DNA from 2 places in the Clostridium sp. TJA038 genome. Region 1 is predicted to be linked to the other one. Evidence: a T-box and tRNA genes for the amino acid it is inferred to sense, from the RefSeq annotation. Region 1 holds a T-box; the other holds one or more tRNA genes.

What was found. A T-box is a leader RNA that pairs with one kind of tRNA and senses whether it is charged. The one in region 1 lies ahead of thrS (threonine--tRNA ligase), so its partner is inferred to be a tRNA-Thr.
Region 2: it encodes a tRNA-Thr, which carries the amino acid that the T-box ahead of thrS (threonine--tRNA ligase) is inferred to sense. The anticodon was not compared.

What each region holds. Positions count from the first base shown of each region.
Region 1 is NZ_JBZEFA010000004.1:81,826-97,235, reverse strand. It holds gene AC4FQV_RS08685 (DUF1540 domain-containing protein) at 1-16, shown strand, start outside; gene AC4FQV_RS08680 (response regulator) at 161-850, shown strand; gene AC4FQV_RS08675 (HAMP domain-containing sensor histidine kinase) at 831-2,228, shown strand; gene AC4FQV_RS08670 (DUF349 domain-containing protein) at 2,281-3,573, opposite strand; gene glmM (phosphoglucosamine mutase) at 4,040-5,386, shown strand; gene glmS (glutamine--fructose-6-phosphate transaminase (isomerizing)) at 6,043-7,875, shown strand; gene AC4FQV_RS08655 (hypothetical protein) at 7,890-8,060, shown strand; gene AC4FQV_RS08650 (class I SAM-dependent methyltransferase) at 8,245-9,057, shown strand; gene AC4FQV_RS08645 (5-formyltetrahydrofolate cyclo-ligase) at 9,203-9,781, shown strand; gene AC4FQV_RS08640 (M3 family oligoendopeptidase) at 9,880-11,574, shown strand; gene thrS (threonine--tRNA ligase) at 11,675-13,606, opposite strand; T-box leader at 13,682-13,886, opposite strand; tRNA gene AC4FQV_RS08630 (tRNA-Leu) at 14,114-14,197, shown strand; tRNA gene AC4FQV_RS08625 (tRNA-Gly) at 14,206-14,279, shown strand; tRNA gene AC4FQV_RS08620 (tRNA-Gly) at 14,305-14,379, shown strand; tRNA gene AC4FQV_RS08615 (tRNA-Gly) at 14,385-14,458, shown strand; tRNA gene AC4FQV_RS08610 (tRNA-Lys) at 14,465-14,540, shown strand; gene AC4FQV_RS08605 (SGNH/GDSL hydrolase family protein) at 14,694-15,410, shown strand, end outside.
Region 2 is NZ_JBZEFA010000001.1:55,001-70,410, forward strand. It holds gene AC4FQV_RS00270 (F0F1 ATP synthase subunit epsilon) at 1-287, shown strand, start outside; gene AC4FQV_RS00275 (hypothetical protein) at 451-1,086, shown strand; gene murA (UDP-N-acetylglucosamine 1-carboxyvinyltransferase) at 1,109-2,374, shown strand; gene spoIID (stage II sporulation protein D) at 2,489-3,508, shown strand; gene AC4FQV_RS00290 (peptidoglycan DD-metalloendopeptidase family protein) at 3,613-4,377, shown strand; gene spoIIID (sporulation transcriptional regulator SpoIIID) at 4,446-4,697, shown strand; gene mreB (rod shape-determining protein MreB) at 4,788-5,825, shown strand; gene yyaC (spore protease YyaC) at 5,863-6,390, opposite strand; gene AC4FQV_RS00310 (hypothetical protein) at 6,549-7,187, shown strand; tRNA gene AC4FQV_RS00315 (tRNA-Thr) at 7,347-7,422, shown strand; tRNA gene AC4FQV_RS00320 (tRNA-Tyr) at 7,428-7,513, shown strand; tRNA gene AC4FQV_RS00325 (tRNA-Val) at 7,518-7,593, shown strand; tRNA gene AC4FQV_RS00330 (tRNA-Thr) at 7,616-7,691, shown strand; tRNA gene AC4FQV_RS00335 (tRNA-Tyr) at 7,697-7,782, shown strand; tRNA gene AC4FQV_RS00340 (tRNA-Thr) at 7,806-7,881, shown strand; tRNA gene AC4FQV_RS00345 (tRNA-Tyr) at 7,887-7,972, shown strand; SAM riboswitch class I at 8,045-8,149, shown strand; gene metK (methionine adenosyltransferase) at 8,381-9,556, shown strand; gene nagA (N-acetylglucosamine-6-phosphate deacetylase) at 9,642-10,778, opposite strand; gene recD2 (SF1B family DNA helicase RecD2) at 10,913-13,147, shown strand; gene AC4FQV_RS00365 (hypothetical protein) at 13,165-14,124, shown strand; gene AC4FQV_RS00370 (ComF family protein) at 14,100-14,762, shown strand; gene hpf (ribosome hibernation-promoting factor, HPF/YfiA family) at 15,211-15,410, shown strand, end outside.

The DNA of each region.
Region 1 (15,410 bases):
TTTTAAACAAGAATAAAATATTTATTACTTTAAGAAGACTATTTTTTAGTCTTCTTTTTAAATAATCTTATTTAAATTTGGACAAGCTTAAATTCTACATATTATTTATACACTTTTTAGTTTTAATAGAATTAAAAAGTCTTTATAAGAGGTGGGAACTTTGAATATATTATTAGTTGACGATGAAGAAAAGATAGTTGAGGTATTAGAGGCTTATTTAAAAAAAGAAGGATATGAAGTTTTTTCTTGTAGAAGTGGCAAAGAGGCCTTAGAAATTTTTGATAAAGAAAAAATAGATTTAATTCTTTTAGACCTTATGCTTCCAGACTTAAGTGGAGAAGAGGTTTGTAGATTAATTAGAGCAAAAAGTTGTGTGCCTATAATAATGTTAACAGCTAAAACAGAGGAAGAGGATTTGCTAGAGGGTTTTAATATTGGAGCAGATGATTATGTTACAAAGCCCTTTAGTGTAAAACAATTAATAGCAAGAATAAAGGCCATTATAAGAAGAAGTAATTCTTCTAAGGAAGGAAGTAAAATTTTAATTTTTAATAAGGGAGAATTAAAAATTAATTTAGATACAAGAGAGGTTTTTATTAGAGAAAATTTAATAAATTTAACTTCTACAGAATTTAATATACTTTTATCTTTAAGTAAATATCCAAAAAAAATATTTACAAGAGATGAATTAATTGAGCTTGTTTTAGGAAATAAAAGTGATAGTTTTGATAGAGTTATAGATTCTCATATAAAAAATTTGAGAAGTAAAATAGAGGAGAATACAAGAAAACCTAAGTTTATAATAACTGTCTATGGAGTGGGGTATAAATTTGAAGGTGAGAAGATATAAAACTTTAAATTTTAAGGTTATAGTTCCATCTATAATACTTATAATAATTGTAACTTTAATTACGGTAACTATCTCTAAATTTTATTTTGATAAAAAATTTGGAGATTATATAATGGTAAAAAATCAAGATACAGTTCAGAATATTTTAATGGAATTAGATGAACAGTATTCTAAGGATAAGTGGGATTATAAAAATGTTGAGAAAATAACATATAATGCTTTAGATAAAGGAATTATAGTAGCCTTATATGATAAAAATGGAAATGAAATAATTAACATGGAGAAAAACTCTAAGGATAAGTGCAATAGGATTATGAATTTTATAAAGAGTTCTATGGAAGGTAAATATGGTTCAACAAAAACACAGTTTCAACCTGTGTACTATCCACTAATAAAAAATGGAGAGCGTATTGGTGAAGTTGTAGTAAAATTTTATGGACCAATATTTTATATGGAAAATGAGTTAGTATTTTTAGATATAGTAAATAAGATAATTTTAGGTATTGGATTATTACTTATATTATTTTCCACAATAATAGGTTTTATAATTTCTAGGTCTATAACAAGACCTATAAAAAAATTAATGATTAAAGCAAAGTATATATCTAAAGGGGAATATGATAAAAAGATAGAAATAAATACTGATATTTTAGAAATAAATGATTTAGTAAATTCTATAAATAATTTATCAAAAAGTATAAAGGAACAAGAGAATATAAGAAAAAGATTAACAGGAGATATATCTCATGAACTAAAAACTCCACTAACAAATATACAATCTCATTTAGAAGCTATGATTGATGGAATATGGGAACCTACAGAGGAAAGGTTAATAAGTGTTAAGGAGGAAGCAGAAAGATTATCAACCTTAGTAAGCGATATGCAAAGACTTAATAAGTATGATGAGTTTTCTATTAAATTAAAAATGAGCAAGGAAAATTTAGATAACATAATTTCTTTTGTAATATTTCAATTTTCTAATTTAGCTAAAAGTAAAAATATTAATATAAATTATGAAAGTAAGAATATAAGTATTTTCTGTGATAAAGATAAAATAACACAAGCCTTAGTTAATCTTCTCTCAAATGCTTTAAGATATTCAAATGAAGGAAGCAATGTATTTATAAATACTCATGAAAATTCTAAGGAAATATTGATATCAATAAAAGATCAAGGCATAGGAATTTCAGAGGAAGATTTAAAATATATTTTTGAAAGATTTTATAGGGCTGATAAATCAAGAACAAGGACAACAGGAGGAACAGGGATAGGATTAACAATTGTAAATTCAATAGTTAATTCTCATAATGGAGAAATTAAAGTTAAGAGTAAATTAGGTGAAGGAAGTGAATTTATAATAATATTACCTAAGTTTTAGATTTTTCTATATTGAAATAACCCAATAGATTAATTCTATTGGGTTATTATTATTAATTTAAAGAGTCTAATTCTTTCTTTATTTCTTGAATTTCTCTTTGAACTTCTTTAACTTTAGCTTTATTATTTTCTATTCTTCCTTTAATGTCTTCAACTATTTCTTGATATTTTTCAATAGTTTCTAAAGTGTTTCCACCAGGTCTAACATTAAAAAGTCTATTAGTAAAGTCTTCAAGTCTTTCTTCATCTTGGCTTATATATTTTTTTAATTTCTTTATAAATTCTTCTTTATTTCTAACTAAAGAATTTAAGAAATCCTTTTGTTTATCAGCTCTAGCAGCATTTATACCATCAAAGTATTCTTGTCTAGCTTTATAAAAGCCATCTCTGATTTCTTTAAATTCATTTATAAGTTTTTCATTTTCATCTTTTCCACAAAAGCCTATTTTAAAGAAATCATCACTTATTTCTTTAACTTTAACAGAAGCTTCTTTCCAGCTATCATTTTCATATAAAGCTTTTAATGCTTCTATAAGAGCTCTTCTTTTTTCTACATTAAGTCTATTTTCAGCTTTTAAAGCATCAAAGAATTCTTGTCTTTTAGCAAAGAATATATCTTTTGCCTCTTTATAACCTATAGAAATTTCTTCATTTCCTTCTTTTCCAGAGAAACCTATGCTCTTAAATTCATCACAAAGAAGGTTGAATTTTTCAGTAGCATCTTTCCAGTTATCATTATTAACTAATCCTTTAAGTTCAATTATTATTGCTCTTTTTCTATTAGCTTTATTTGTGAATTCTTCTCTTAAACCTTCCATAATAGCTCTTCTAGTTTCTTGAGCTGCATTTCTAGCCTTTTTAAATCTATCATATAAATCGTTATTTAAATCTTTTCCAGCAAAGCCTATAGCATAAAATTCTTCAGATAAAGATTTAGCTAACATATCAGAAGCTTTTATATCATTTGTATAAACTAAAGCTTCAAGTCTTTTTATAACATCTTCTTTTTTTATAGCATTTTCTTTAAAACCTTCATTTGCTTTTTCAAAGAAATCTTTTCTAGCAGTATAGAATTCATTTTTAGCTTCTCTTAATTCGTTCTTTAGGGCATTCTCAATTTCTTGGTCATAGTAATAAATATCGTTAAACTCTTCAATAAGAGCGTTAAATTCTTTATTAGCTTCTTTCCAGTTTTGAGCATTGTTAGCTAAGAATTTTATCTTTTCAATTACCTCTTTTTTTCTTTTACAACAGTTTTCTTCTTCTGCAGCTAAAGCTTCAGCGAAATTTTCAATTTCTTTAGAATCTCTTTTTTCATCTATGTAATTAGATTCATTAGTTGTCATTGTAAATTATCCCCTTTCTTTTATATCACTCAATTAATATTTTAAGGCGTAATTACTCTTATGTCCATAATTAAAATGTTTTCAAATATATTTATGTAATATATAATATGAAATTATTAAAATTTAAATAAGTCCATAAATTCATTGCCTTTACAGTTTAAATTATATGCTATTAATTGACATATATTATATTAATTTAATGAAAATAATGGTATAAATAATGAAAAGAATGTTAACTTGATAAATCAAAAATAATATTTTAGTAATAAATAAATTTTATTAATATGTTATTATAAAATATGACTTTAAAATAAAAACTTAAGAGAATATTAATAGCAAATATTTGACAAATTAACTTATATAAAGTATTCTTTGAAAGTGTAAAAAGTATTAATTAAGTAGCAAAATTATAGATATTTTAATTTATTATTAGTATAATATAAAATTATTAGAGGGGTGACATAAATTGTCAAGATTATTTGGAACAGATGGAGTTAGAGGAATAGCAAATACTGAATTAACAGCAGAATTAGCATATAATTTAGGTAGAGCTGGTGCTTATGTTTTAACAGAGGGAACTCACAAACCTAAGATACTAGTAGCAAAGGATACAAGAATATCAGGAGATATGTTAGAAGCTGCTTTAGTTGCAGGAATTTTATCAGTAGGTGCAGAAGCAATATGTTTAGGAGTAGTACCAACACCAGCAGTAGCTCACCTAACTAGAGTTTATGGAGCAGATGCAGGAGTTATGATATCAGCTTCACACAATCCTGTTGAATATAACGGAATAAAATTCTTTGATGACAAGGGATATAAATTATCTGATGATTTAGAAGATGAAATACAAAGAGTTATAGAGAGTGGATTTGAAAATGTGCCTTCACCAACAGGTGCTAATTTAGGAAGAGAAATAAAAGAAAAAGCTGCTCTAGAAGACTATATAAGCTTTGCTAAAGATACAATAGGAATATCTTTAGAAGGCTTAAGAATTGCATTAGATTGTGCAAATGGTGCATCTCATGAAGCTGCTGTTAGAGCCTTTAGAGAATTAGGAGCAGAAATATTTGTAATAAATGATAATCCAGACGGAACTAATATAAATGAAAATTGTGGTTCAACTCATCCAGAGGAGTTAATGGAGTATGTTGTTAAGAAGAAATGTCATATGGGCTTTGCTTTTGACGGAGATGCAGATAGATGTTTAGCTGTTGACGAACAAGGAAACTTAGTAGATGGTGATTTTATACTAACAATATGTGCTAAGTACTTAAAAGAATTAGGAAGATTAAAAGATGACACTTTAGTTGTAACTGTAATGAGTAATTTAGGACTTATGATAGCTTGTAAAAATGAAGAAATCAATACTTCAGTTACAAAGGTTGGAGATAGATATGTTTTAGAGGAAATGTTAGCTAAAGGATATTCTTTAGGTGGAGAACAATCAGGACACATTATATTCCTAGAACATAATTCAACAGGAGATGGACTTGTTACTGCACTTCAAGTAGCTAGTATAGTTAAGAGAACAGGAAAATCTTTATTTGAATTAAAGAGTGTAATGAAAGTATTACCACAAGTTTTAGTTAATGCAAAGGTTCCTAATGATATGAAAAATATTCATGAAGAAGATGAGGAAATAATTGCTGAAATTAAAAAGATGGAAGAAGCTTTAGATGGTTGTGGAAGAGTTTTAATAAGACCATCAGGTACTGAACCACTAGTAAGAGTTATGCTTGAAGGTGAAAATCAAGCTGAAATAGATGAAATGGCTCATAACTTAGCAAAAATGATAGAGGAAAAATGTAATTAATATAAAATTTATATTATAAGAAAAGCTATAAATAATCTTATTAGGTTGTTTATAGCTTTTATTATTTAAAGGTGATTTTTTATAAAAAAAGTACAATATTTATTTTAAATTACTTTTAGATATATTATAAATTACATAAAAATGCAGGATATAATTAATGAAATTTCTTAAGTTTTATGTTTTTTATTAGATTTTTTTAAAAAACAATATTATAGATGTCTATACAACTATACATTAATATATTAATATAGAGTAATTTAAAGAAAAACAAAGAAAACAAAAAATAATTATTAAAAATAAATTAAAATCGCTTAAAATAAACTAAAATAACTTATAAATGCTTGAAATTTTTTTAAAAAGTGCTAAAATAAGTTTGTAGCTTTTTAAGTATATGATGCATAGTATATAATAACTTTCAAAATAAAATATAAAGCGCCAGGACTTAAAGTGATTTTAAGTTGACGAGGATTGGGGAGTATCGAAATTTCGGCGGATGCCTCACGGTATAGCACTACCGTAAAAGATTAGTTAAATCTTAAAAGTGATTTTAAGGACAAAGCTAATTAGGTGTTTTAAATCTTCTATGCATTAAAAGTTATATTAATATTGTTTTGAAAGTTAAATATGATTTTACAGATGGAAGGAAGAAAAATAATATGTGCGGAATAGTTGGATACGTAGGAAAAAAAAGAGCAACAGATATACTAGTTGAGGGATTATCAAAGTTAGAATATAGAGGATATGACTCAGCTGGAGTTGCAGTTTTAGAAAATAATAAAATAAAAGCTGAAAAGCATAAAGGTAGATTAGCAAATCTAGAAGCAATGTTAAGTGAAAATCCAATAGATGGTGGAATTGGAATTGGACATACTAGATGGGCAACACATGGAGAACCATCAGATGTTAACTCACATCCTCATTTAAATAATAAAGGTACAATCGCTGTAGTTCATAACGGAATTATAGAAAACTACAATGAATTAAGAAACTGGTTAATTGAAAAGGGCTATGAGTTTAAATCAGAAACAGATACAGAAGTTATACCAAATTTAATAGATTTCTACTACAAAGGAGATTTATTAGATGCTGTTATGGAAGCTACTAAACATATGGAAGGTTCATATGCTATAGGTGTTATATGTAGTGAGGAACCAGATAAATTAGTAGCAGTAAGAAAAGATAGTCCATTAATAGTTGGTTTAGGAGATAAGGAATACTTTATAGCTTCTGATATTCCTGCAGTTTTAAATCATACAAGAGAAGTTTATCTTTTAGAAGATAAGGAATTTGTTGTATTAACAGAAAATGGAGTTTCTCTTTTTGATGAAAATAAAAAGCCAGTTGAAAAAGAAATATATCATATAACATGGAATGTTGATGCAGCAGAAAAAGGTGGATATGAAGATTTCATGTTAAAAGAAATAAATGAACAACCAAAAGCTATAAAAGATACAATGACTTCAAGAATAATGGAAGGAAAAGAAGTAACTTTAGATGATATATCAATAACTAAAGAATACTTAGATAATGTTGATAGAGTTTATATAGTTGCTTGTGGAACAGCTTACCATGCTGGAGTTATTGGTAAATATGCTATTGAGAAATTAGTTAGAATACCAGTAGAAGTTGATATAGCTTCAGAATTTAGATATAGAGATGCTGTTATTACAGATAAAACTTTAATAATAGTTTTAAGCCAATCAGGAGAAACTGCAGATACTTTAGCTGTTTTAAGAGATGGAAAAGCAAAAGGTGCAAGAGTATTAGCTGTAACTAATGTTGTAGGAAGTTCAGTTTCAAGAGAAGCTAATGATGTATTATATACATGGGCAGGTCCAGAAATAGCAGTTGCATCAACAAAGGCATATGTAACTCAATTAATAGCAATGTACACATTAGCATTACATTTTGCTGAATTAAAAGGAAGTAAATCTGTAGAAGAAATTGAAGAAATTAAAAAAGCAATGCTTCAATTACCAGAAAAAGTTGAAGAAATACTTAAAGATACAGAGTTAATAAAAGAATTTGCAGTTAAAGCATCTAATGAAAGAGATTTATACTTCTTAGGAAGAGGTATGGATTATGGAGTTGCAATGGAAGGTTCTTTAAAACTTAAAGAAATTTCTTACATTCACTCAGAAGCTTATGCAGGTGGAGAACTTAAGCATGGTCCAATAGCTCTTATTGAAAAAGATATTCCAGTAATATCATTATTAACTCAAAGAGAACTTATGGATAAAATGATAAGTAATGTTCAAGAAGTTGTAACTAGAGGAGCTAAGGTTTTAGGAGTTTGCTTCGAAGGAGATATGGAAGATAGTAAAAGAGAGATGTTTGAAGGTATAATAGAAATACCAGAAACATTAAGCTTCTTATCACCAGTTTTAAGTGTAGTACCATTACAATTATTCTCATATTATGTAGCTAAAGCTAAAGGGTTTGATGTGGATAAACCTCGTAACTTAGCTAAGTCAGTAACTGTTGAGTAAAAGAGGTGTGTATTATGAATAATGAGAGTTTATTAAAATTATTAGCAGAGTACAAAGAAACTAAAAAATGCCTTGAATCAGGATTAATTTGGTTAGAAGAAAAAGACTATGCTAAGGGTAAACTAGATATAGTAAATGTAGTTATAAAAGACTTAGAAGCAGCAATTGGTGCTGAAAGAATTTAATAACAATTAGGATTAAATATTAAGTTTATATATAATTTTTAAGGTGTATTTAAAATTATTGATTTTAAATACACCTTATTTTATTAAAACATATTGAAAATTTTATAAGGTTGAAGTATAATACTCTAGCTTATTTTTTATTATTTTATGAATAAGTTAATAAATAATTAATGAGGTATTTGTAGTGGGAAAAATTCAAGACAATGACATTTTAAATAGTGGGAAAGTATGTGTAAATGAAAATGAAGAGGCTTGGAATAAAGAAACCTATAATGCTTGGGTAAAAAGATTTGGCACAGCAAAAGAGGCAGGAGAAAAAATTAAAGCTATGCCTGAAAAGAAGCTAGGGATTTTATTAGATAAATTTGGAGAGGTACAAGGAAAAAAGATATTTAATCTTATGGGGTCTAATGGAAATAAGGCTGTTGCCTTAGCTTTATTAGGAGCTGAAGTTACTGTTGTAGATTTTTCAGAGGGAAATAGGAGATATGCTTTAGATTTAGCTAAAGCTTGTAATGTTGACATAAATTTTATATTAAGTGATGTTTTAAAAATGCCTAAAGAGGTTCTTAGTGGAGATTATGATATAGTATTTGCTGAAATGGGAATACTTCATTATTTTACTGATTTATCTCCCTTTATGAACGTTATAAATAGTTTATTAAAAGAAGGAGGAAGAGCTGTTTTAAGAGATTTTCATCCTGTATCAACTAAACTAATAACTTCAAGGGGTTCTACAGCAAAGGTAAGAAAACATAAGGTTACAGGAGATTATTTTGATACTTCCTTAGAAGAAAAAGCTGTTGCTTATTCAAAATATTTAGAAGAAGATGAAGTAGAAAAAGTATATTTACGTAAATGGAATTTAGGAGAAATAATAACTGCTGTAGCTGAAACAGGTCTTACTATAAAAAGTTTAACAGAAGAACCGAACTTATCTAGTGATATATTTGATAAGGGTATTCCAAAGACTTTCACTATAGTAGCAAAAAAATAGTTAAATAAAGTTTTGCATAGTATAAAATATATACTATGCTTTTTTTATTTTTGTAATTTAATATTTAATTATGATATAGTGATTTTATAGTATGGCAATACAAAATATGGTAAAATAATTAAAAGCCTATAAGGAGGAATTTCAAATGGATAAAGGGGAATTAAGAGAAGAGATTAAACTAAAAAGAGAAAGTATGGATAAAGATACTAAAATGATAGCTGATGAAAAAATAAGAAAAACTCTTTTAGAAAATGATATTTATAAAAATAGTAAGGTTATATTTGTATATGTAAATATGGAATCTGAGGTAAACACTATTAATATAATTAAAGATATAATTTGTTCTGATAAAACCCTTGCAGTACCTAAAGTAATTCCAGTTAGTTTAAAAGAAAAGCAAATGAAAGCATTAAAGATAGAGTCTTTACTTCAATTAAATGAAAGTGGTGCTTTTGGAATATTAGAGCCTAGCATTAATTGTGAAGATATAAGTAAAGAAGTGGATTTAATTATAATACCTGGATTAGCCTTTGATTTAAAAGGAAATAGATTAGGATATGGAGGAGGGTTTTATGATAGATTCTTAAGTAAATATCCTAATAGTAAAAGAGTAGCACTTTGCTATGATTTTCAAATTTATGATGAAATACCTCATGAATTTTTTGATGAAAAGGTTGATTTAATTATTAGTGAAAGTAGGAGTATAGCCTTTAAGAAGTTATAATGGTAAAGAAATACTTTTGATAATGTAAATTTATTGATAATAATTTTTAATTATGCCAAAATTATAAAGAATATATAAAGCTTAAGGTGGGGTAAATAATGAAATTTAAGGATTTTAAATATGAAAGACCTAATATTGAAAAAGATAGAGAAAATATTAGAACTTTTATAAAAGAATTAGAAAAAGCTAAGGATTTTAATGGGGCTAAAGAAATAATAAAGAAAATAAATACTATAAGAAATAATTTTGCTACTATGATAGCTTTGTCTGAAGTTAGACATACAATTGATACTGAAGATGAATTTTATAATAAGGAAAAAGATTTTTGGGATGAAAGTTCTCCGCTTATAGAAGAAATAAATAATGAATTTTATAAAGCTATATTAAATTCTCCATTTAAAGAAGAAATCGGAGATTATTATGGAGAACCTTTAATAAAAGGAGCAGAGTATTCTCAAAAGAGTTTTTCAAAGGATGTAATAGAAGATATGAAGCTTGAAAATAAGTTAGCAAGTCAATATCAAAAGCTTATAGCTTCGGCTAAAATTGAATTTTTGGGAGAAGAAAGAACTTTAGCACAATTAGTGCCTTTTATAAATTCTAAAGATAGAGAAACAAGAAAAAAAGCATCAGAAGCTAAGTATGATTTTTTTGTTAAACATGAAAGTGAAATAGATGAAATTTTTGATAAGCTTGTAAAGGTAAGAACAACTATAGCTAAAAAACTTGGATTTAATAGTTTTGTAGATTTAGGCTATATAAGAATGAGAAGATATGACTATAATAAGGAAATGGTAGATAACTTTAGAAAACAAGTTAAAGAGTATATAGTTCCTGTAAATAATAAATTGTATAAAAGACAAGCTAAAAGATTAGGATTTGAAGATTTAAAATACTATGATGAAAAATTTGAGTTTTTAAGTGGGAATCCAACTCCTAAAGGAGATGCTAAATGGATAGTTAATAATGCAGAGGTAATGTACTCAGAGCTTTCAAAGGAAACTAAAGAATTTTTTGATTTTATGGTTGAAAATGATTTAATGGACTTAATTGCTAAAAAAGGAAAAGCAGCAGGAGGGTATTGTATTAATTTCCCTAATTATAAAGCTCCATTTATTTTTTCAAACTTTAATGGTACAGCTGGGGATGTAGATGTATTAACTCATGAAGCAGGACATGCTTTCCAAAACTTTAGAAGTTCTTGGATAGAAATGCAAGAGTGTCAATGGCCTACAATGGAAAGTTGTGAAATACATTCAATGAGTATGGAATTCTTTACTTGGCCTTTTATGTATTTATTTTTTAAAGAGGATACAGATAAATATAAATTTTATCATTTAGGAGATGCAATAAAATTTATACCTTATGGAATAACTGTTGATGAATTTCAACACTTTGTATATGAAAATCCAGAAGCTACTCCAAAGGAGAGAAAAGAGGCATGGAGAAATATAGAGAAAAAATATCTTCCACATAAAAATTATGGAGAATGTGATTTCTTAGAAAGAGGGGGATGGTGGTTCCAACAAAACCACATATTCTTAGATCCTTTTTATTACATTGATTATACTTTAGCACAAATATGTGCACTTCAATTTTGGAAAAAAGATAGAGAAAATCATGAAAAAGCATGGGAAGATTATTTAAATTTATGTAATATAGGTGGGACAAAAACATTTTTAGGCTTATTAAAATATGCTAATTTAAAATCACCTTTTGAAGATGGGTGTATTAAAGAGATTCTTAGAGTAGTTGACGAATACTTAGAAAGTATAGATGATAGTAAATTTTAAAAGTTATAGAATAAAATTTTAATAGAAATTAGAATAAAAAAACTTGGAAGTATTTCTATAAAAAAATTATAGAAATGCTTCAAGTTTTTTATTATATTAATTAGTTTTCTTTGTTAGCTATTTCAAGAACTATTCTGTTTACAAAATCAGCTAGAGGCATAGCACCTTCTTCACCATTTTTTCTACTTCTTACAGAAACTTCTTTATTTTCAGCTTCTTTTTCTCCAACAACTAAGATGTAAGGAGTTCTTTCTAATCTAGCTTCTCTTATCTTATAGCCTATTTTTTCAGCTCTATGGTCAGCTTCAACTCTAACTCCTCTTCTTCTTAATTCTTCAACAACTTCGTTTGCATAATCTGCATATTTGTCTGATAGTGGAAGAACTTTAGCTTGAACAGGAGCTATCCAAGTTGGAAGAGCACCAGCGTATTTTTCTATAAGCATTGCTAATGTTCTTTCATAGCATCCTATTGAACTTCTATGAATTATATATGGACGTTTCTTTTCTCCATCTTTATCAATATAATACATTCCAAATCTTTCTGCTAAAGCGAAATCTATTTGAATAGTTATTATTGTGTCTTCTTTTCCATGAACATTTTTAAATTGTATATCAAGTTTTGGTCCATAGAATGCAGCTTCATCATCAGCTTCAGTAAATTCTATATTTAAATGGTTTAATATTTCTCTCATTATGTTTTGAGTGTTTTCCCAAGCTTTAGGGTCATTTATATACTTTTCAGTATTATTTGGGTCCCACTTTGAGAATCTGTAAGTAATATCATCAGAGATTCCTAAAGTATCCATAACATATTTAACTAAATCAACAGTATTTTTAAATTCATCTTCTAATTGTTCAGGAGTACATACTATGTGTCCGTCAGCAAGAGTAAATTGTCTTACTCTTATAAGACCATGCATTTCTCCTGAAGCTTCATTTCTAAATAAAGTAGAAGTTTCGGCAAATCTTACTGGTAAATCTCTATAACTATGTTGAGTTGCATTATATATTGCATATTGGAATGGACAAGTCATTGGTCTTAAAGCGAATACTTCACTATCCTTTTCTTCATCTCCTAAAACGAACATACCATCTTTATAGTGGTCCCAGTGTCCTGAAATTTTATAAAGGTCGCTTTTAGCCATTAAAGGTGTTTTAGTTAAAACGTATCCTCTTCTTTGTTCCTCATCTTCAATCCATCTTTGAAGAGTTTGAATTATTCTAGCTCCCTTTGGCATTAATAGAGGAAGACCTTGACCTACATTTTCATCTGTAGTAAATATTCCAAGTTCTCTACCTAATTTATTATGGTCTCTCTTTTTAGCTTCTTCTAAAGCTTCTAAATATGCATCTAATTCAGATTTTTTAGGGAAAGCAGTTCCATATACTCTTGAAAGCATTTTGTTCTTTTCGTTACCTTTCCAGTAAGCACCAGTAGATCTTAATAACTTAACAGCTTTCATTGGTTTAATAGCCATTAAGTGAGGACCAGCACAAAGGTCAACAAAATCACCTATTTGATAGAATGAAATTACTTCATCTTCTGGAAGGTCATTTATAAGTTCTACTTTATAAGGTTCATCCTTCATAAGTTCTAAAGCTTCATTTCTAGGAAGTTCAAATCTTTTTATTTCAGGATTTTCTTTTATTATTTTTTTCATTTCTTCTTCTAATTTGTTTAATTGGTCAGCAGAAAATGGCTTTTCAGTATCAAAATCATAATAGAAGCCATTATCTATTGATGGTCCTATAGCTAATTTATCTTGTGGGAAAAGTCTTTTAACAGCAGCTGCTAGTACATGAGATGCAGTATGGTTAAAAGCATGTTGACCCTCTTTAGAATCAAAAGTACATATTTCTAATGAGGAATCCTCATTAACTATAAATCTTAAGTCCTCAACTTTTCCATTTAATATACCACAACAAGCATTTCTTGCAAGTCCTTGGCTTATGCTTTGAGCTATTTCAAAAATTGATAATCCAGCTTCTACTTCCTTTACTGAACCATCTTTAAGTGTAATTTTTATCATATTAATTTCTCCTTTCGAAATAATTTTCTTTATTCTTTCATAAAAAATAAAAACTCTCGTCTCTTTTCTAAATAGAAAAGGGACGAGAGTGTATATTCCCGTGGTTCCACCCAATTTGTGTTAAAAAACACCTCTTAAAATAATCGTAACGTGATTAAACGGACTTGATTAGAGTCACTCAGAGTTAGTTTTCAACTAATTCCATTTAAAAGTACTCACAGCTATTGTACCTTCTCTCTGAAAATGTACCAAAGTTTACTCTTCTCTTCATTGTGTTAACAAACTTATAATATTTACTTAAGATTATAAGTTTATTATTTTTGTATGTCAATGGATAAAATAAAAATAAATTCTAATTTAATTTTATATAATAATTTAAATGAAATAAAATTTTAAATGTTAAAAAAATAGAATATAGATAAATATTATATCCAAATTTTTAATAAAATAATTTTAAAAAAATATTGAAATAAAATTTAAAAAATATTATAATAAAAACATAGGTTTGCAGGTGTGGCGGAATTGGCAGACGCACTAGACTTAGGATCTAGCGCCTACGGCGTGGGGGTTCGACTCCCTTCACCTGCACCAACTTATAAGCGGGTGTAGTTCAATGGTAGAACACCAGCCTTCCAAGCTGGATACCCGGGTTCGATTCCCGGTACCCGCTCCACTTTACATAATATATTAAATTTTATGCGGGAGTGACTCAATGGTAGAGTGTCACCTTGCCAAGGTGAAAGTTGCGGGTTCGAGTCCCGTCTTCCGCTCCACTTATGCGGGTGTAGTTCAATGGTAGAACACCAGCCTTCCAAGCTGGATACCCGGGTTCGATTCCCGGTACCCGCTCCAAATTATGCACCATTAGCTCAGTTGGTAGAGCACCTGACTCTTAATCAGGGAGTCCAGGGTTCGAATCCCTGATGGTGCACCAGAAGCATCCATGTTTTGGGTGCTTTTTTTTATTTTTATAAAATTTTCTAATGAAAAAAATAGTAGGTTTTTATTAAAATTAATATATAAGAGTTGTTAAATATCATTATTGCTAATTTTAGAAATTATATTTAAATATAAAAGGGGGAAATTTATGTTTAAAGAAATATTTAATAATAAAGATTTAAGTATTGTTTTTACAGGAGATAGTATAACTCATGGGGCACTTCATACTAAGGGATATAGAAGTTATACTGAATATTTTAGAGAGATATTAATAAGAAATAATAATTTTAATAATAGAAAAAATTCTAATATTAGTGTTTTTAATACTGGAATTTCTGGGGCTACAACCTTAGATATATTAGAAAATTTTGATGATTGTATAAAGAAGTATAGTCCTAATATTGTTTTTATTATGCTCGGTATGAATGATTGTGCAGAAAATAAGGTACCTTTAGAAATTTATAAAAAAAATATATTAAGAATTATAGAAAAAGTTGAGAGCTTAGGAGCTAATATTTTTATTCAAACTAGTAATATAATAAATAATGATATTAGTAGAAAAAGTATTGATGAGTATATGGATATTTTAAGAATGATTTCTAAGGAGAGAAATATATTTTTAATAGATCATTATAGAAATTGGGAAGAACTTTATAAGAAGGATTTAAATATTAAATCCTTACTTTTAAGTGATAATATTCATCCAAATGAGTTAGGACATTTAGAAATTACTAAATTTATTTTTAATAGCTTAAACATTTTAGATAAAGATGTTTTAGATTCTTTGTTAAATGACCATATCTTTTATAAAAAAGAAAAGGTAAAAGAGTTAGAGTATGTTATAGAAAATTCTTTTAATGTTTAT
Region 2 (15,410 bases), on a different contig from region 1:
AACCTTATTTAACAGCAACTATTCCTACAATCACTAGAATAGACGATGAAAATGGAGAAAGTAAATATTTATTTACTTCTACAGGATTAATGAAGGTTCAAAATAATGAAGTTACTTTTTGTGTAAATTCAGCAGAATGGCCAGAAGAAATCGACGAAGCTAGAGCTATGAGTGCTAAGGAAAGAGCTGTTGAAAGATTAAAGAATAAGACTGATGACATAGATGAGAAGAGAGCTAAATTAGCTTTAGCAAGAGCTATGTCTAGATTAAAATTAAAAGAAATGTAATTTATATAAAGCATACAGTTTTACTGTATGCTTTTTTTATTTATATATTTTACTTAATTTATAGAACCTTTTAAGAGGATTATAATATATTGATAATATAGTAAGTAAAATAATGTATAAAAATGATAACTTTGACAATAATTTAGTTGAAGGGGTGATTTTTATGAATAATTTCTTATTATCAACATTAATTTGTTTTTCAATGATTTTTAGTACAAGCACTTTTAATATAGATAGCATGATTTATTCTAAATTAGAAAGTAAATTTAATATAGAAGAGTATGGAATGAAGATAGAGTATAATATTGAAGAAAATATATATAAAGAAATGAATCATATTTTAGATAAAGTAGATTTTGAAAAATTTCAAATAGAAAAAAATAAAGATAATGTTTATTTAAAAGGTGTTATGGAAGAAGTTTTAATTGAAATAAACTTAGTATGTGAAAGTGATTATTCAAGAGGAGAAATAATTTTAACTTCTAAAAATAAAATAAACATAAATAGTATAAAGAAAGATTTTCAAGTTTTTCATAATAAAAACATGAAAAATATAAAATATTATACTTATATTAAAGGCGATATTAGAGAAAATAATAGTATAGATAAAATAGAGGAAAGTATTATAGAAACTATAGGAAAAAATATAATTAAGGAAGTAGAAAGCTTTGATTTAAAAAATGGAAGAACAGGAATGATAAATCTTAAGAGTGATTACCAGTTTAATTACTCCATTATGACATATGAGAAAGATAGGAGCATTATTATAGGAACTCCTATTATATTCAAAACATATTAAAATAATTTTAATGGAGGATAATATGGATAAAATAGTAGTAAAAGGTGGAAAAAAATTAAGTGGAGAAGTAAATATAAATACAGCTAAAAACTCAGTCTTACCTATAATAGCAGGAAGCATATTAGCTACTGAAGATGTACTGATAAATGAATTGCCTATGCTTAAGGATGTATATACAATTTGTAACTTAATGGAACAGCTAGGTTATGAGTTAAAAATAGATAAAAAATCAAATAGTTTATTTATACCCCCTTTAAATAGGGAGCCATTAATTCCAAATGAGGACTTGGTAAAAAAAATGAGGGCTTCTTTTTTAATTATGGGTCCTATGATAGCTAAATATGGAGAATTTAAATTATCAAGGCCAGGAGGTTGTAATATAGGTTCAAGGCCTATAGAACTTCATCTAAAGGGATTAAGAGCTTTAGGAGCTGAGGATAGTAACTGTGGAAATGGTTTTGTTTGTATAAAGGCTAAAAGGTTAGTAGGAAACAAAATATATTTAGATTTTCCTTCCGTTGGCGCAACAGAAAATATAATGATGGCAGCTACAATGGCAAAGGGAACTACAGTTATAGAAAATGCAGCTCAAGAGCCTGAAATAAATGATTTAATTAATTTCTTAAATTCTATGGGAGCTAAAATTTATATAGAAAAACCAGGACAAATAATAATAGAAGGAGTAGAGTCTTTAAAATCAACAAAATATACTCCTATATACGATAGAATAGAAGCAGGAACTTTTATGGTTGCAGCTGCCATAACAGGTTCAGAAATAAAAATAAATGGTGTTAATAAAGACCATTGTTCAGGAATAATATCTAAATTAACTGAAGCTGGAGTAGAGTTTTATGATGTTAAAGATGATAAAAACAGTATTATAGTAAAGGGAAATTGTGATATAAAACCTATAAATATAAAAACTCAACCATATCCAGGATACCCTACTGACATGCAATCACAAATGATGAGTTTGTTAAGCTTAGCTAGGGGAAGTAGCATTATTACTGAAAATGTTTTTGAAAACAGATTTATGAATGTAGATGAATTAAGACGTATGGGAGCTAATATACAAGTAGAAGGAAAATCTGCTTTAATTGAAGGTGTTACAAATCTTACTGGTTGTGAAGTTAAAGCAACTGATTTAAGAGCAGGTGCTGCACTTATTTTAGCAGGACTTGTAGCTTCAGGAGAAACAATAGTTACAGATATACATCATATAGATAGAGGATATGTTGAAATAGAAAGCAAATTTAAAGCTTTAGGAGCTGATATAAATAGAATATAAGTCAACAGCATTTTGCTGTTGACTTTTTTTATTGTAAATAAATTATTTTATAAGTTCGACTTTTATAAAGCTTAGCATATACATAGACTGTATTAATAAGTCTTAGGAGGAATTATGTTAAGAAAAAGAGATTTAGAGCCGTTAATTTTTATTGTAATAATATTAATAATTGTATTTTTAATACCTATTTTCTTTGGAATATTTTCAACCTCAAAAACTATTGAAAAAAGAGATAATATAGAGGAAGTAAAGGGAGAAAAACTAATAGATAAGGTTAACTTAGAAGAAGTTGAAGTCTACATATCTAAAGAAAAGAAAGTTAAAAAAGTTAATTTAGAAGAGTATGTTTTATCTGTAGTATCTAGTGAAATGCCTGCATCTTTTAATGAAGAAGCGATAAAAGCACAAGCTATTTTAGCAAGAACCTTTGTGATAAATAAATTAGTTTCTAAATGTTCAAATATAAAAGAGGGCGATATTTGTGATACAACTCATTGTCAAGTTTATACTAATATAGAGGAAAAGAAGAAGCTTTGGGGAAAGAAGGGAGAAGAATATTTAAATAAAATAAAAAGTGCAGTATCTAGTACAGAAGGAGAGGTTTTATCTTATGAGGGTAAAATTTCTAAATATCCTCAATATTTTTCAACAAGTTCAGGAAATACAGAAGATTCTATAGCTGTTTTTTCTGAAGATATACCTTATTTAAAGTCTGTTAAAAGTCCAGGTGAGGAAGTATCTCCAAAATATAAAAGCGAAGTTTTAGTATCTTTTAAGGAGTTTAAAGATACAGTAAAGAAATATATTAAGAGTGTAAAAATAAATAATATCAATAATGAAGAAATAAAAATAATAAGCAGAAATACTGGTGGAACAGTAAATGAAATAAAAATAGGTAATAAAACAATTAAAGGTAAAGAATTTAGAAAAATATTTAATTTGAATTCCGCTAATTTTACTTTAGAGTTTTTAGAAGGAAAAATAAAGATAAATGTTTTAGGATATGGACATGGTGTAGGAATGAGTCAATGGGGTGCAAATATTATGGGGAAAGAAGGAAAAAGTTATAAGGAAATATTAAATCATTATTTTACAAATAGTAAAGTACAATCTTCTAAGGAGGTGTTTATTTAATTTTAGAGTAGACAATTTGTCTACTCTTTTTTTATTAAAAAGATTTTTTAATTTATGTATTAATTTAGGATATATGGACAGAATTAGAAACGGAGGTGTTGAAAATGAATAAAAAAGACAAATTAAAGAGATTTATCAAAAAGGATGGATTTTATGTAGTTTTATTTGCCTGTCTATGTTTAATAGCAACTGTAGGCGTAGTTGTTGCAAATAAAAGTGCAAATGATACTTTAGAAGAAAATATAGCAGAGAATACTATAGAAAATACAGAGGATAGTGCTACAACAGGAAACAATTTTGAAGATGCTGAGTTAGTTGAAGAAAATAAAGAAGTTGCAAAGGAAGAGGTAGCTACTAATGAAAACAAAGTTCAAGAAAATGTAGAAGAAGAAGCAAAAAAACAAGAGGAAGTTGTAGAAACATCAAATCAAAATAAAAATTTTATATCACCTATTAATAATGGGATAATTACAAGGCTTTATAATTTAGAACCAAGATTAAATGAATCAGGACAAAGTGCTTCTGTTTACAAAGGTATTGATATAGAAGGTAAAGAAGGAGCAGAGGTTTTATCAATTGGTGATGGAAAAGTTTTAGAAGCTGGAAAAGGTAATTCAAAAGAAGGTTGTTTTGTAAAGATTGAACATCAAAATGGCATAGTTGGTTTCTATGGAAACTTAGACCCTGAAATAAAAGTTAAAGAAGGGGATGTGGTTAAAAAAGGTGATGTTATAGGTAAGATTGGAAAAACAATTCAAAATAATCCAAGTGATAGAGTTTCAGAAAATTACTTAATGTTCCATATGGAAAATTCTAAAGAACCAGTAGACCCTCAAAAATATTTAAAAGATGTTCCTGTAAAGGAATAAAAAATACATAATCAGCTGCTTTAATTTTAGCAGCTGATTTAATAAAAAAGATTAAGGAGGAATGGTTCTTGAAAGATTATATTGAGGAAAGAGTGTTAGAGGTAGCTCAATACATTATTTATTCAAGAGCTACAATAAGAAAAACAGCTAAGGTTTTTGGAGTTAGTAAAAGTACTATACATAAAGATATGACTGAAAGATTACCAAAGATAAATCCAGATATAGCAGAGGAAGCTAAAAGTATATTAGATTTAAATAAGGCAGAAAGACATATAAGAGGTGGAAAAGCAACTAAATTAAAATATAAAGTTGTTGAATGATGAAAATATTCCTTATATAATAAAAGTTAGTATTTATGTATAATGTTATAGAAAATAATAATAATTATTATATATTAGGGAGTTGTAAATATGTGGTTTTGGAAAAACAGTACAGACATGGGTATAGACCTTGGAACAGCAACTGTTCTTGTCTATATGAAGGATAAAGGTATAGTCTTAAAAGAGCCCTCAGTAGTTGCTATAGATAAAAACAAAAATAAGGTTTTAGCTGTTGGAGAAGCTGCAAGACAAATGATTGGAAGAACACCTGGAAATATAGTTGCACTTAGACCTATGAGGAATGGGGTTATATCAGATTATGAAATGACTGAAGCTATGCTTAAATATTTCATAAAAAAAGGTGTTGGAAATAGAAGAATATCAGCACCTAAAGTTATGATTTGTATTCCTTGTCAAGCAACAGAAATAGAGAAGAGAGCTGTTATAGATGCAGCAAAAAATTCAGGAGCTAAAGATGTTTACCTTATAGAAGAACCATTAGCAGCTGCTATAGGAGCAGGTTTAGATATATCTAAAGCAAGTGGACATATGGTTGTTGATATAGGTGGAGGTACAGCAGATATAGCAATAATTTCTCTTGGAGGAATTGTTATAAGAGAGTCTGTAAAAGTAGCTGGTGATAAATTTGATGAAGCTATAATAAAGTTTGTAAGAAATAAATATAAGCTTATGATTGGTGAAAGAACAGCAGAAGAATTAAAAATAAACGTTGCTACAGCAGTAGAAGGAAATAGAAAAGAAACTATGGAAGTTAAAGGAAGAAACCTTATTACAGGACTACCAGGAACTATAAATGTTGATAGTGATGAGCTTAGAATGGCTTTAAAAGATGAAGTTAGCACAATTGGAGAGGCAGTTCATTCTGTTCTTGAAAAAACACCACCAGAATTAGCAGCAGACATAATAGAAGAAGGAATTCTTATGACTGGTGGAGGAGCTTTATTAAATGGACTTGATAGATTTATTGAGGAAAGGACAGGCATTAAGGTTAAAGTAGCAGATGATGCTATAAAATGCGTTGCAGAGGGTACTGGTAAGGTATTAAAGACATTTGAAAAATTAAATATAAGTATGGATAATTTAGAAGTTAAATTGATAGACGAATAAAATTAACTACATATCTCTTAGATTAAGAGATATGTAGTTAATTTTTTTTATTTAAGTTATAGGCTGTAACTAAAGAATCTGCTATAACTTTAGACATATCTAATATAAAATTTAATCTAATAGGTCTAGAAGTAAATGATTCTATATTCTCAGAAGAATCTACTATAGCTATTATAGAAATATTTCCAACACTTCTTAAAGTTTTTCCAACACCTTTTCCAGGATATATTGGCTTAGTTCTAACATGAATTTCTCCAATAGAATTTGCATCACCTAAGCAAGCATCAATTGCTAGTATTTTATGATTAGGATATGCTTTTGAAATTTTATCTATTTCAGTATCTAAATTTAAGGCGTGAATTGGAGATTTTAAAGTTCCAAAAACCTTTAAAGGAAAAGATTTTTCTTTTAATAATGTACCAACCATAGGGCCAAGACAATCACCAATACATTTATCTGTTCCTATACATACTATAATTGTTTTTTCATCTATATGATTTTTAAGGAAATTAGAAATTTTATAATATGATAAGTTATTTTTATAGTAAATTTTCACTTTTTCCAAGGTATCACTATGTCAAAGGCTTAAAACTAGTTTGACATACTCCTTTCTTAATATTTTAAGTTTCTATCAGTTAATTATATGAAGGAAAAAATAGAAATATTAAATCAAGTATAAAAATATTTTATGTGGAAATTATTAAAGAAGAGGTGAGGACATTTATGAGTAGAAAAGTTTTAAGTCTTTTAGTAATAACTTTAACTATTATAACTTTAGGAGTTATTATAAATATTCCGAAGGTAAATAAAGAAAAAATAAAATTGAAAAAAGAAAGTTTAGTACTTAATGAAAATAATAATTTCAATAAAGAAAAAGTAGAAAAAGCACCTTTAAACGAAGAAAAAGTAATTTTGCCAAGTAAAGAAAAAAGTAATATAGAAAAAGATAATTTTATTAAAAAAGATGAAAATAATAAAGTAGAAGAAAATGATAAAAAAGAATTAGAAATAAATAAAGATTCAAATAAAGTTAATGAATTTAAAAATAGTAGTTCAAAGGAAAAAAATAATTCCTTAAAAGAAAATAAAAAGGAAAATATAAAGCTTTTTAAAGTTGATAAGTACTCTATTCCAAGTAAGATAAGTAAGAAGGATAAATTTAAATTATTAAAATTATCTAAGGAGTTATCTATAGATGACTATAAAACTTTATTAAAGCACATAAAAAGAACAGATGAGTTAGAGGCAGCTATTGATATATTTAAAATACTTCAAGAGAAGCTATCCTATAAAGATTTTGAGTATGTAAAAGAATTATTAAATCCTTTTATAAATATATCGCTAATAGAAGAAAAAATATAAGTTAAAAAAGAAGTAAATTGGAGAAAAAAAGAGTAATTTAAAAATAAATTAACATAATATCTTTAAATGGCTTAAAATTGAGTTTGAAATAAAAAGCATAACAATATATACTAAGTCTTGTCGATTGGCGATGAGCCAAGAGATAGAAGTTAAAAATACGCTGGTGTGGCTCAATTGGCAGAGCAGCTGACTTGTAATCAGCAGGTTATCGGTTCAAGTCCGATCATCAGCTCCATAAGTGGTGGAATTCCCGAGTGGCCAAAGGGGGCAGACTGTAAATCTGTTGTCGGACGACTTCGAAGGTTCGAATCCTTCTTCCACCACCAATAAGGTCGCATAGCTCAGCTGGGAGAGCACCTGCCTTACAAGCAGGGGGTCACAGGTTCGATCCCTGTTGCGACCACCATTAAAAATAAAATAATAAATACGCTGGTGTGGCTCAATTGGCAGAGCAGCTGACTTGTAATCAGCAGGTTATCGGTTCAAGTCCGATCATCAGCTCCATAAGTGGTGGAATTCCCGAGTGGCCAAAGGGGGCAGACTGTAAATCTGTTGTCGGACGACTTCGAAGGTTCGAATCCTTCTTCCACCACCAATTAAAAAATAAAATATAAATATGCTGGTGTGGCTCAATTGGCAGAGCAGCTGACTTGTAATCAGCAGGTTATCGGTTCAAGTCCGATCATCAGCTCCAAATGTGGTGGAATTCCCGAGTGGCCAAAGGGGGCAGACTGTAAATCTGTTGTCGGACGACTTCGAAGGTTCGAATCCTTCTTCCACCACCAGCAAGAGACACTTAATTTAGTGTCTCTTTGTTAAAATAATATATTTAAAATAGAATATTTAGTATTTATATACTCTTATCCAGAGAGGTGGAGGGAAACAGGCCCTATGAAACCCGGCAACCAGTGAAATTCACTAAGGTGCCAATTCCGGTAAAGAAATTCTTTACAAGATGAGAGAAGATAAATTTAGTGTATAACTAAAATCTCTTCTTAAGTCTTTAAGAAGAGATTTTTTTATTAAAATCATTTTAAAGGCGCGCATTAAGATGATTTTAATAAACAAAAAATATATTATTTTAAGTCGTGGGAAGATAATAAATATTACTTGTTGAATATATAGGGTTGGATAAATAAAAAATGAAAGGGGTGAATTAGCTATCTTAATATAAGTGTAAGATAGCCTAAATCATGAGAAGATTATTTACATCAGAATCAGTTACTGAAGGACATCCAGATAAAATTTGTGACCAAATTTCAGATGCAGTTTTAGATGCTATATTTGAAAAAGACCCAAATGCAAGAGTTGCTTGTGAAACAGCTGTTACTACAGGATTAGTAGTTGTAATGGGAGAAATAACAACAAACTGTTATGTTGATATTCCTAAAATAGCTAGAGAAACTATAAAAAATATAGGATATGATAGAGCTAAATATGGATTTGACTGTGAAACTTGTTCAGTTATGACTACAATAGATGAGCAATCATCAGATATCGCTATGGGTGTTGATGAAGCTTTAGAATCAAGAGCAGGAGAAAAAATTGATATAGATGCAGTAGGTGCAGGAGACCAAGGAATGATGTTTGGTTTTGCTACTAATGAAACTGAAGAATTTATGCCAGCACCAATAGCTATGGCTCATAGATTATCAAGAAGATTAACAGAGGTAAGAAAGAACGGAACTTTACCTTACTTAAGACCAGATGGAAAAACTCAAGTTACTGTTGAGTATGAAGATGACAAACCAGTTAGAATAGATGCAATAGTAATTTCAACACAACATGGTCCTGAGGTTTCTCAAGAGCAAATACAAGCTGATTTAATGGAGCATGTTATAAAAGCTGTTATACCAGCAGAATTATTAGATGAAAATACTAAATACTATATAAATCCAACTGGAAGATTCGTTATAGGCGGACCTCAAGGAGATGCTGGATTAACAGGAAGAAAAATAATTGTTGACACTTATGGTGGATATGGAAGACACGGTGGTGGTGCTTTCTCAGGAAAAGATCCAACTAAGGTTGATAGATCAGCTGCATATGCTGCTAGATGGGTAGCTAAAAACTTAGTTGCTGCAGGTGTTGCAGATAAATTAGAAGTTCAAGTTGCTTATGCTATAGGTGTTGCTAAACCAGTATCAATAATAGTAGATACTTTCGGAACAGGAAAAATTTCTGACGAAAAAATAGTTGATATAATAAATAAGGTATTTGACTTAAGACCAGGTGCTATAATAAGAGACTTAGACTTAAGAAGACCTATATACAAACAAACAGCTGCTTATGGACACTTTGGAAGAACAGATTTAGACCTTCCATGGGAAAACTTAAATAAAGTTGAAGAAATAAAAAAATATCTTTAATATAAAAAAGCTTAGGAAAAATCCTAAGCTTTTTTATATATTATTTATAAGTTCATAAAATTAATTTTGTAATATAATAAATTTTTTAAGCTTTATGAACTATTTTTCCATTAACTATTACGTATTTTATATCTATATTTTCATCAAAAAGAATTAAGTCAGCATCATAACCTTCCTTAATTAAACCTTTTCTATCGTCTACTTTACAATGTCTTGCACCATTATAAGTAGCCATTTTTATAACCTCATTAAGTGGATAATTAGTATTTAAAAATACATTTTTAACTGCAACATCTAATGTTAAAATTGAACCTGCTAAAGAACCACTTAATAATCTTGCAGCACCATTTTTAACTTCAACATCTTGACCACCTAATGTATACATTCCATCAGGCATACAACAAGCCATCATAGCATCAGTTATTAATAGAACTTTATCTGTTCCCTTTTGTTTATATGCAACTCTTAAACTTGGATATGCTATATGAATACCATCAGATATTGTTTCAGTAGTTATTTCACTATCAAAAACTGCACCTACAACTCCAGGTTCTCTATGAGTAAATGGAGTCATTGCATTAAAAAGGTGCGTAGCATGAGAACAACCACATTTTATTCCTTCCATAGCTTCTTCATAAGTTGCCTTTGTGTGTCCCATAGAAACTACTATACCTTTTTTGCTTAAAAATTTAGTAAGGTCTTTAGCACCATCTACTTCAGGAGCAAGAGTTATTGATACAACATCCTCTTCATGTTCTCCAACTAATTTATAAAAGTTTTCTTCAGTTGGAGGTATTAAAAATTCAGGATTTTGAGCACCTATGGCTCCAGGACTTATAAATGGACCTTCTAAGTGAGCACCTAAAACATTAGCACCTTCAGTTCCTTCAGTTTTTGCTTTATGAATTGCTTTCATTGATTTACATACATCTTCAGCAGCTACAGTCATAGTTGTTGGTAAAAATGAAGTTGTACCATGCTTAACTATAACTTTTGAGATTTCATTTATGGCTTCATAAGTTCCATCCATGGTATCATGCCCACCAGCACCATGTATATGAACATCTATAAATCCAGGAGATAGATACAATCCTTGTCCATCTATAACTTCACAATCACATTCATTTTTAGGATTTATATCTTTAATTTTCCCATTTTCTATAAGTATATTTCCTTTTTCAATCTTATCTAAATATACTATATTACAGTTTTTTATTAACATACGAATCACCTTCCTCATAATAATCTTAAAATTTTAATTTAAGTAAGTCAACATAATAAGCCTTATGATTTAAATTAAATAATTGTGATATAATTAGTAGTAAATATTAAAGAAAAAACCTTTTAGGAGGTAATATGGAAGTACTAAATGGAATAGTTGAGAGTATAGTATTTAATAGTGCAGATACTGGTTATACAGTAATAAAATTTAGAGAAAATAATATTAATCATACAGTTGTTGGAGTTTTGCCTCATGTAAAGGAAGGTCAAACTTTAAAGTTAAAAGGAAGTTGGGTTAATCATTCTAATTTTGGAAAACAATTTAAGGTGGAAGAGTGTGAAGAAATATTACCAACTTCAAAAGAAGGAATAGAAAAATATTTAGCTTCTGGAATAATACAAGGTATTGGGCCTGTTACAGCAAAAAAAATTGTAAATAAATTTGGAGAAGATACTCTTGATATTTTAGATAATAATATAGAAAGATTAAAAGAAATAGAAGGTATAGGAAAGAAAAAATTAGAAACTATAATTGATTCATATAAAGAACAAAGAGAATTAAAAAATATAACTATATTTTTGCAAACTCATGGATTAAGTGTAAATCAATGTTTGAAAATATATAAAAAGTATGGAGCAAACTCAGTAGAAACAGTAAAAAATAATCCATACATACTCTGTGATGAAATTTCAGGAATAGGGTTTAAAACTTCAGATAAAATTGCTAGAAGTTTAGGAATAGAAATTGATTCTCCCTTTAGAATTCAAAGTGGAATAAGATATGTAATAAATGATTTTTGTGCTAATGGGCATACATTTATGCCAAAGGATAAACTTATTAAAGAAGCTAGTAATGTACTTACTGTAAGTTATGATGTAATAGAAGAAAATATTAAAAATGCTGCTTTAGATAGAAAAATAAAACTAGAAAAAATTAATGATAAAGAAGGTGTTTTTACAATACCTAATTATTATTGTGAGCTTGGAATAACTAACAGAATTTTAACCTTAGCTATAAGTAATTTTCAAGATGTAAATGTAGATGTAAATCACTTAATACTTCAATTTGAAAAGAAAAATAATATAACTTTTGCTAAATCACAAAAAGATGCTATAATAAGTGCTTTTCAAAATGGTATAGAAATAATAACAGGTGGTCCTGGTACAGGAAAAACAACAATAATAAAATGTATAATTGAAATTTTTGAAACCTGTGGAATGAAGGTTCTTTTGGGAGCTCCCACAGGAAGAGCTGCTAAAAGAATGAGTGAATCAACAGGTAAAGAGGCAACAACAATACATAGAATGCTTGATATGGGGGTTTTTGAAAAGGAAGAAAGTGTTTTTATAACTAATACAGAAGATAATTCCTTAGAGGCAGATGTTGTTATAATAGATGAGGCATCAATGATTGATATAACTTTAATGAATGCACTTCTTAAGGCAATTAAAGTTGGAACTAGGCTTATTATAGTTGGAGATGTAGACCAGCTTCCATCAGTAGGTGCAGGAAATGTATTAAAAGATTTTATAGAAAGTGGCTTTACAAAGGTTGTACGTTTAAAAGAAATATTTAGGCAGGGAAAAGAGAGTATGATTGTAATAAATGCCCATAAAATAAATCAGGGAGAAATGCCTAAATTAAATGAAAAGGGAACAGATTTTTTCTTTATAAGAAATGACTTTCAAGATGGTATATTAAACACTATTGTAGATTTAATAAATACTAGATTACCTAAGTTTAATCCAAAGTGGGATAAATTAAAAAGTATACAGGTTTTAGTTCCTATGAAGAAGGGAATATTAGGAGTTACAAATTTAAATGAGAAACTTCAAAGTGTATTAAATCCAAAGGCACCTTATAAAAAAGAAAAAGAATTTAGAAGTGTTATATTTAGAGAAGGCGATAAGGTTATGCAAATTAAAAATAACTACTCTTTAAAATGGACTAGAATAGCAGGAAAAGGTGAGCATGAAGGTGTTGGCGTATTTAATGGAGATATGGGATTTATAAAAAGCATAGACCTAGAGGGAAAGAAATTGTCTATAATTTTTGATGATGAGAGAGAAGTTGTTTATGATTTTATGTATTTAGATGAATTAGATTTAGCTTATGCAATTACAATACATAAAAGTCAAGGAAGTGAATTTAAGGTCGTTATAATTCCAGCATATATGGGAGCACCCTTACTTATGAATAGGAATTTATTATATACAGGGATAACTAGAGCAAAAGAATTAGTGGTTGTAGTTGGAGTTCCAAAGGCTTTAAAATATATGGTTGATAATAATAGGAGTATGGAGAGATATTCTTCTCTTAATTGGAGGATAAGAGAAGTTATATCTAATGAGGTTTTTGAAAAAGAATAAAATAGGAGGAATTTCACTTGGGGTTATATGAAAATAACTTAAAAGAGGAGAATAAATATAATAGTTTATTAAAAAAGTGGTACTTTAAAAAAGAAGAAATATTTATAAATTTTATATGTGAGCCCTATGAAGATATAAATTTTCTTAAGGATTTTCTTTATTATTGTTTAAAAAATAGTGATAAAGTTTTATATGTAGGAAAAAATAAAAAATCTTTTAATAGTGAAAAGATAAAAGCATCAAATTTTTATTTTGTAAATTTTAGAGATATTTTTAACTTGAAAGAAAATTTTGATTTAGTAATTTATGATGACATAAGCTCTTATTCAAGTAAGACTTCTCTTCAATGTACTGAGGACTTGATGTATTTAAAAAGGTTTTGTAAAAAAATAATAATATGTTCAGTTTTTAAGATATTTAATAATATAAAGCACATAGAAGTTTTTAATAATAGAAAAGAACATTTTTTAGAACCTAGAGTTATAACAACTAGATATAACTTAGAATCATCTATGCCTTATAATTTATACGATTATATAGAATGGTTTATAAAAGAAAAAAGATTATTAGTTATAGATTTTCCTAATAAATTAAATTTAGATAAAATATATGATTATTATACTTATGATTTAAATTTGAAAAATAAGGTTAAAATAATAAAAGAAGATAAGAGAAATACCTTTTTTTATGCATTAAAGGAAAGCAAGTTAAGAAAGGAAGGGATAATATTTATGACAGATTCCCTTTCTAAATATTTTGATTTTTTATCAGACTGTGATGTACTTATATATTCTTTTGCACATGACTGTATAGATTATAAGAAAATAATATTTGCTTGTGGTGCTTTATGTAAAGAAAACAATAACAATAAAGAGGTTTTAATTCTTACTAATTGCGAAGAGGAAAATATAGAATTGGCTAGGAGGATAGCTAGAAGTTTTAATAAAACCTTATGGAGAGAATCAAAAAAAGTATAAATCATTTATTTAAATGTCTTTTAGAAGTAATTTATCCAAGAGAAGAAAAATGTTATATTTGCAATAATTATAGAGAAGATATTATTTGCAATAATTGTTTTAATAAAATACAAAGGATAGATGAAATTTTTAATATTGAGGAATGTAATCTTTTGGTTTGTTCTTATTATTCATATTCAGTAAAAGATTTAATATTAAGATTAAAGTATAAGGGAGATTTTAATGCTGGTGAAATATTAGTTCTTTTATTAGAGGAAAGAGTTAAAAAGGAAAAGCTTAATTTAGATTATATAACTTTTGTTCCTTCTTCTAAGAACTCACTTAAAAAAAGAGGGTTTAATCAATGTGAATATCTATCTAGAAAATTAGGTGAAAGATTAAATTTAAAGGTAATAAATATATTAAATAAGAAAAATAGGGTTAAAGAACAAAAAACTTTATCTAAAGCTGAAAGAGAAAAAAATATTATAGGTGCTTTTAAATTAAATAGAAAAGCTAAAGAATTAGAAGGAAAAAATATTTTACTAATAGATGACGTTATTACAACAGGTTCTACCTTGAAGGCTTGTGTTTTAGAACTTAAAAAAATAAGGAATATTAAAATTTTTTTATTGACTATTGCTAAAAGTAATATATAATATTAATGTAGCTAGGTTTGTGGTTGAAAGTCGATGCCAGTCGCAGGCGAAACGATCCACGTAAGTTAAACAAAGTTTTAATGAGCATGGTGCGGCTTAGAAGTAAGACCTACCAGTTAATAAAAACTGAGAGGGTTAGTAGTGAGAGGTTAATTCCGGGTAGCGAAATCTCCAGTAGGCGAGTGTGGGGTCAAAGACCAGGTCAACTAGCTATAAAAAGGAACCATATATTTATGGTTCCTTTTTATGTTTTGTCAAGTTTAACATCTTATAAATAAATTAAGTAAAGGGAAGATTTAACTAGACATACTAAACTGACATAATGAGAAATAAGATTATTAAAAGTAATTAAAGGTTGTATAAAATACATTAAGATAGTAAAATTATAATATAATATTTAAACCTTTACATTATTAAGGTTACTTGTTTTTTGAAAGGGGCTGACTATATGAAAGTAACAGTATATGCTAAAAATATAGAGTTAACAAATGCTTTAAAGGATTGTGTAGAAAAAAAGCTATCCAAATTGAGCAAGTATTTTGAACCAGGAGTTGAAGCAAAAGCCACTTTAAGCGTAGAAAAGAATAAACAAATAATAGAAGTTATGATTCCTTTTAATGGAATATTATTAAGAGGAGAAGAGTCTAC